One region of the Peribacillus sp. NPDC094092 genome, then DNA from elsewhere that is predicted to be linked to it. Evidence: riboswitches for the same ligand, from Rfam matches in the RefSeq annotation. Region 1 holds a riboswitch; each other region holds the start of a gene.

What was found. A riboswitch is a leader RNA that binds a small molecule or an ion and turns the genes downstream of it on or off. The one in region 1 is predicted to bind S-adenosylmethionine.
Region 2: linked by a shared signal. The riboswitch ahead of ACQKNS_RS15750 (5-methyltetrahydropteroyltriglutamate--homocysteine S-methyltransferase) and the one ahead of ACQKNS_RS09980 (methionine ABC transporter ATP-binding protein) in region 1 are both predicted to bind S-adenosylmethionine.
Region 3: linked by a shared signal. The riboswitch ahead of ACQKNS_RS18965 (YezD family protein) and the one ahead of ACQKNS_RS09980 (methionine ABC transporter ATP-binding protein) in region 1 are both predicted to bind S-adenosylmethionine.

The regions. Positions count from the first base shown of each region.
Region 1 is NZ_JBNNUC010000002.1:213,415-215,681, forward strand. It holds gene ACQKNS_RS09970 (DUF4440 domain-containing protein) at 1-236, shown strand, start outside; gene ACQKNS_RS09975 (GNAT family N-acetyltransferase) at 338-820, shown strand; SAM riboswitch class I at 949-1,060, shown strand; gene ACQKNS_RS09980 (methionine ABC transporter ATP-binding protein) at 1,302-2,267, shown strand, end outside.
Region 2 is NZ_JBNNUC010000003.1:23,350-25,616, reverse strand. It holds gene ACQKNS_RS15750 (5-methyltetrahydropteroyltriglutamate--homocysteine S-methyltransferase) at 5-1,108, opposite strand; SAM riboswitch class I at 1,419-1,520, opposite strand; gene ACQKNS_RS15745 (hypothetical protein) at 1,687-2,115, shown strand; gene ACQKNS_RS15740 (glycerol-3-phosphate responsive antiterminator) at 2,243-2,267, shown strand, end outside.
Region 3 is NZ_JBNNUC010000004.1:97,224-99,490, reverse strand. It holds gene ssuE (NADPH-dependent FMN reductase) at 1-245, shown strand, start outside; SAM riboswitch class I at 514-622, shown strand; gene ACQKNS_RS18965 (YezD family protein) at 793-936, shown strand; gene ACQKNS_RS18960 (phosphoadenylyl-sulfate reductase) at 1,120-1,824, shown strand; gene sat (sulfate adenylyltransferase) at 1,854-2,267, shown strand, end outside.

The DNA.
Region 1 (2,267 bases):
CGGGTAATATATGGTCTAAGAGCGACTTTTTGGGGCAAGAGGGAGCTCGACCGGTGAAAATGACACTAAGTCAATTTGATATGCATCCATTGTCTGAGGATACCGTGTTAACGACGTACCGGATTTTTGATGAAGATAAAGAGGAACATACCTTAAGGAGTTCAATCTGGAAATGTACGAATGGAAGATGGCAAATGTTTTTTCATCAAGGCACAAAAACGAAAAGGTCCCCTTAAGCCTATTATTCATGAAAAAGAAAAAATAAATATTTTAAATGAGCGTAAGTAAAATGAATTTTGCTTAATCAAAAACTATTTCACTAAAATGATAGGGGCGGATGAAGCTGATTTTTCGTACTATTGATACCGACAAAGATAAAGATATCATCCTTACATTCAGGAAAGATTCCTATGTTGTAAGTTTTGGATCTGAAGATGGTTTCGGAGATGAAAATACATATTTGCAACGGATGAAAGAACGGGTCCGCAAATTTCCGGGCGGACAGGTGATCATTGAAAAGGACCAAGAATCGATTGGACAAATGGAACTTCAAATTCGGGAGTATGAAGGAAAGGAAATCGGCTATGTGAATCTTTTTTATCTTATTCCCGATTACCGCAGTAAAGGCCTTGGCAAGGAATTGGTTCGCTATGCAGAAAACTTTTACAGGCAATTCAATGTCCCGGAATATCATTTAAGGGTTTCTCCGGATAATGGAAGGGCGATTCGTTTATATACGAATTCAGGCATGAAGAAGATAAGCGAAGAAAATGAAAAGTACCCTGTATGGAGAATGAGCAAATCATTAAAAATGAAATAAAGTTATATTGTTATAACTTTAAAAGCGTCATTTCACTATATTATGAAAATGTTTAGTGCGAAAAAAATAGGGTTGACTTTAGAGAAATTTGAATATATAGTGAAGGACATAATTAAATACAACGTTAATTCTTATCAAGAGATGTGGAGGGACTTGGCCCTATGATACCTCGGCAGCGGGTTTTTACTTTTGTAAAAATACTGTGCTAATTCCAACGGACGAAAGTTTGAAAGATAAGAAGGAGCTTTTCTTAGATAATTAATTTAAGAGTTTACTCTTTTTTATGTCTAAAAGAGGCCTCTTCTGTCTGATGACGGAAGAGGCCTCTTTTGTTTATTCAAAATGCAGAAGGTTAATTGGAGAATTGGTTTTCTCAGGTTTACTCGTGAATTCCAAAATTCAGCCCTACCATTATGAAACTTTGCAAAGCTCTTCTCTGGATAATGAATTCGTACAAATAAACAGCATGGGGGGAGATTGAATGATTGAGTTTCAAAATGTCAAAAAGGTTTATCAAACAAAGAAACAGACTGTCGAGGCTTTGAAGGGCATCAATTTGACAGTGGAAAAGGGCGATATATTCGGTGTAGTCGGTTATAGCGGGGCCGGGAAAAGTACGTTGATCAGGTTGGTCAATTTGCTTGAACAGCCATCAGACGGTTCGGTGATTGTCGGGGGCATGGATTTAACCAAATTGAACCCGAAGGAATTGCGGGCAGAAAAGAAAAAGATCGGGATGATCTTTCAGCATTTTAATTTGCTGAACTCAAAGACCGTTTTTGATAATATCGCCATGCCGCTGATTTTATCGGGAACCCCTGGAAAAGAAATCAAAAAGCGGGTAGGCGAGCTGTTGGAGTTCGTTGGCTTATCGAGCAAAGCAAAGAGTTATCCGGAACAATTATCCGGCGGTCAAAAGCAGCGGATCGGCATTGCGAGAGCATTGGCTACCAATCCATCGATCTTATTGTGTGATGAAGCTACATCTGCATTGGATCCACAAACAACGAGCGCCGTTCTCCAGCTCTTAAAGAAAATTAATAAAGAATACAATATTACCATTCTGCTAATCACCCATGAGATGTCAGTCATTCGGGAAATCTGCAATAAGGTAGCGGTCATGGAGGGCGGATGCGTCGTTGAACAAGGTTCGGTTTTCGAAGTGTTTGCGAAGCCGCAAACGGATATTGCAAAAAACTTCGTGAGAACGGTCATACATGACGAAATTCCACAAAGTTTCCTGAAAAGCATAGGGTCCCATATCCCGATAATTTGGAAAATTAATTTTATTGGGACTACTTCGGGTACTCCTTTGCTTTCAACCATCTCGAAGAAATATGATGTTCATTTAAGTGTTTTATCAGCCAATATTTCTGAAATTCAGGAAACGCCTTTCGGGAATTTGATCATCGAAGTGACCGGGAACAAAAATGAGGTGGACAAGGCT
Region 2 (2,267 bases), on a different contig from region 1:
TGGATCATTCCCATACTTCTTTTGCTATATCAACGACGAATTTCAGCTTTTCCCATTGCTGTTCTTCGGTCAGCTTGTTGCCGTGATGGGTGGAGGCGAAGCCGCATTGCGGGCTTAAGCATAACTGTTCAAGAGGAACGAAGTGCGAGGCTTCTTTAATGCGTGCCTTGACAGCCTCCTTGTCTTCGATTTCTCCATTTTTTGAGGTGACGACACCCAGTACGACCCGTGCACCGCCATTTGGAATGTATTCCAATGGTTTGAAATCCCCTGAGCGTTGATCATCATATTCCAAGAAAAATCCATCCACTTTTTCTTTTGCCAATAAAGTTGGGGCGATACGGGCATAGCTTCCTTCAAACGCCCAAGTCGACTGGTAGTTACCACGACATAGGTGTGTAGTGACGACAAGGTCTTCTGGCTTGCCTTCCAATGCTCCATTAATTACGCGAAGTGCAAGATCGATTAACTGCTCCCTCGAATATTTTCCATCTTTGAATTGGAAATCTGGAGCTGAAAGTCTGGCAATATATACATCATCCAATTGAAGATAACGCACACCTGCTTCATAAAAAGCCTTCAAAGCATGCTGATACGCTTTGATGATATCATTTGCATAGTCTTCAATATCAGGGTAGATGTCTTCATTATGAATGCCTACAGCAAATAATTGATTCGGACTGGGAATGGTTTGCTTAGCAACGGCGCGTCCGTTCACGATTTTGTTCAATTCAATGAAATCACGAATGAAGGGATGTTCAGGATTGAATGAAACCTTCCCGGTATTGCGAACGTTATATCTCTCTGTTTCCACACCATCGAATGTGAGTCCTTTTTCCGTCACATATCCCTCGATGCCATGTAAATGTTCGAGGAAGTCAAAGTGCCACCATGTTCGTCTGAACTCACCATCCGTCACGGCCTCCAATCCAACTTCAATTTGTTTTTCGACAATCCGATTGATTTCTTCGGTTTCAACTTCACGAAGCCGCTCTGCTGAAATGGTACCTTCCTTAAATTGCTTTCTGGCAATATGTAAACGTTCAGGCCTTAATAAACTTCCAACGTGATCGGCCCTGAAAGGTGCTTTCGTTAAAGTGATTGACATGTTGCATTCCCTTCTTTCCTTTTAAAAATAAGAATGTTTTCGCATACTTTGTTGCTATTTACCAAGTAGTGAGGTGTGGTTGATTTCCCCTCCAGATGCTCGCTTTCCGCGGGGCGGGCGGTGGGCCTCCTCGGCGTAAACGCCTGTGGGGTCTCACCTGCCCCGCTGCTCCCGCAGGAGTCTCGCACTTCCGCTCCAATCAACCTTAAATCGTTTCATTTTAAAAACAACAATCTTTACGAAAAGAGCCAAAAATAAAAAACCTCTTCTTAAAAATAAGAAGAGGTGTTGGCAGCAAAGCGATATACTCTTCTTATCTTCAAGCTTTTACACTCCTGGAATTAGCACAGTACATGATCAGTCTGTTGCTGAGGCATCAAAGGGCCAGTCCCTCCGCCTCTCTGGATAAGAGTTGTCTATTAAATTAATTATGACTATACAGGTAGTTTTTATAAAGGTCAAGGGCTGAAGGTGGAAGATTTTGAATATACCGATTATTGAGTTGTGTTACTTCATCAGGGAACCCGGCATATGCTATAACCGGAGATTCATATGAGCGGCAGGAGGGGAATGCAAGGATGAGTACATTCAGTCCATTCAAAAATGGCTTACCGATAACGGTAACGGAAGCCATGATAGAGCAAATCTTAAGAACGAAATCATATGGTCAGGATATTAAAGTCGAGATTACGCCAAAGCATATAGTGCTTTCCGGAACGATGGAAGTGAAAAAAATGATGTTCAAGAAAAACGTAGCCTTCCGGATTACATTTAAACCGGTTCATGTGGAAAGAAGGACGATTTTATTTGAATTAGTGGAAATGGAACCAATTGACAGGAATTTTATCAACCAAAGGATATTTAACAGACCGCCATTTTTTGAATTTGAAAAAAGAACGATCAAAATGAATGTTAATGCTTGGAACATCGTGAGAAAAATTCCCGTTGGCACTATTAAATCGTATGAACTCGTCGAAGGTGCATTGAAAATGAAACTTACTTTATGAACGAGTTTACATACACCCAGGTATGATCGTGCTATGGTGTAAAAAAATGTGTTTGATAAATCAAGCTCTTTAAAATATACTAAATGACTTGAAGTTTTGGGTTTTTCTGGAAATGAGGAGGATAATGATGGATCAGAAAATTTTGCCTGCTT
Region 3 (2,267 bases), on a different contig from region 1:
CCTTTAAGGGTAAGCCGGTTCTGCCGATCATGATTGGTGGAAGTAACAGGCATCTATTGGCGATTGACTATGCGCTTAAACCATTGATCTCAATATTGAAAGGCGAGCCGCTGCAGGGCATTTATTTTGTTGATAAGGAAATAGATAAACAGAATTCAGAAAATCCGATTAATGATTCGCAATTAATTGATCGCGTCCAGAGTCAAGTTCAAGAATTTGTAGAAGCGATACAGTTAAGAAATTAATGACTTCAAGTAAGCCTTAATAAAAAAGGACTGGAATTCTAGAAAATGTTTTTTAAAGTAATTACAGGCATCAATAATGAAAATAGACTCATTTTTTTGGAGACATTATCTAAAAAAACGAGTCTATTTTCGTATTTAAATGAACAAAAAATCATTAATTGAATAGTGTGTATAAAAATAGCAGTTCATCCATAATATTAAACCAAGTTATTTTATAAGAAAACTCCATTGACAAGGATTAAATATATGTTAATATTTAAAATAATAAAACTTATCCAGAGCGACGGAGGGAATTGGCCCTTTGAAGTCCAGCAACCTGCATGATGGATGCAAGGTGCTACCTCCAACAAAATGTTGATCATTTTGGAAGATAAGGTAATGATATTTACCTTGGGATCTTTCCATCATGGAAAGATTTTTGTTTTTGGAAAAATTGCAAGCAAACCATAACAATGTAAGGTTGTATGGAATTATATAAAACTTAGAAATTCATTTAATCAGCGTTGAAAATAAAATATTCGCGGATTTTCTTAAAGGAGGAACTGGTTTGAATAAAGAGAATCAGCTTGAAGAAATATTTGAACGACTTCAAGAAATGCTTAACTCAATGAAATATGGATCCATTACACTTATTGTCCAGGATGGTAAAATCATTCAAATGGAAAGAAATGAAAAATTAAGAATTAAATAAGGTATCTGCTGACTAGAAAAACTAGAGGCGGGTTTAACTGATATAAAGAGAGTATTGGTTAGATTCGTCTCTTTTTTCCTAGAATCAAATAAACTGGGGAAGATTAAAACGGGAATTGATCATCAGTTACTCTAACCTGATACAGCAAGTTTTTAGAGGGGGCTACAAAAGTTGGCTGGATTAATAAACTATGAAAATTTCAATACAGGGGAATTCCCTGCATTTCCTGAAGACAGTGACACAAAAGGGGCTTTGGAAGTATTGCAATGGGCGAATGACCATTATGGAAACAAACTGATTTATGCTTGCAGTTTTGGTATCGAAGGCATCGTGCTAACGGATTTATTGGCGAAGGTCAACCCTTCGGCAAAAATTGTTTTCCTTGATACGGATGTTCATTTTGAGGAGACTTACCAATTGATCGAGCAAGTGAAAAAGCGCTATCCAAAGCTTTCGATTGAAATGAAGAAACCTGCCTTGACGCTTGAGGAACAGGCAGAGGAATATGGGGATGAATTATGGCTTAGTGATTCCAATAAATGCTGTAACATCCGTAAAATCATTCCGCTTACCGATGTGCTTTCAACGGCAACAGCATGGCTTTCGGGACTTCGGAGGGAGCAATCCGAAACAAGGGCTAAGACCGAGTATATCAATAAGGATAATAAGTTCAAGTCAGTTAAAATATGTCCACTCATACATTGGACATGGAAAGATGTTTGGCGCTACGCCCACAAAAACGGACTTCCATATAATATCCTGCATGATAATGGATATCCGAGCATTGGATGTAAAACGTGTACAGCACCTGCATTCAATGCAGATGATTTACGCTCAGGCCGTTGGCAAGGAGCCCAAAAAACGGAATGCGGATTACACTTATCTTAAATAAATAGAAACCATAGGGGGAAAATAGCATGACAATCAGTTTACCGCACGGAGGAACATTAATCGATCTTTGGGAACCAAAATATGATTTTAGTAAAATAACAAAATCAATCGAAATCGATGAAATTGCTTTAAGTGATCTTGAATTGATAGGCACTGGTGCCTACAGTCCGATTAAAGGATTCTTTACAAAAAGTGACTATGAGGCAGTGGTCAAGGATATGAGGCTTAGCAGCGGGCATGTATGGAGCATCCCGATTACGTTGCCTTTGACTGAAGAAACTGCAGCAACCCTTACTATAGGTGAAGAAGTAACGTTGACACATGAAGGTGAAACTTACGGGGTTCTCACCGTTTCCGATATTTACACTCCAGATAAGCAATTGGAAGCTACATTAGTATATCAAACGGATGATGAGAAGCATCCCGGAGTAAAAAATTTA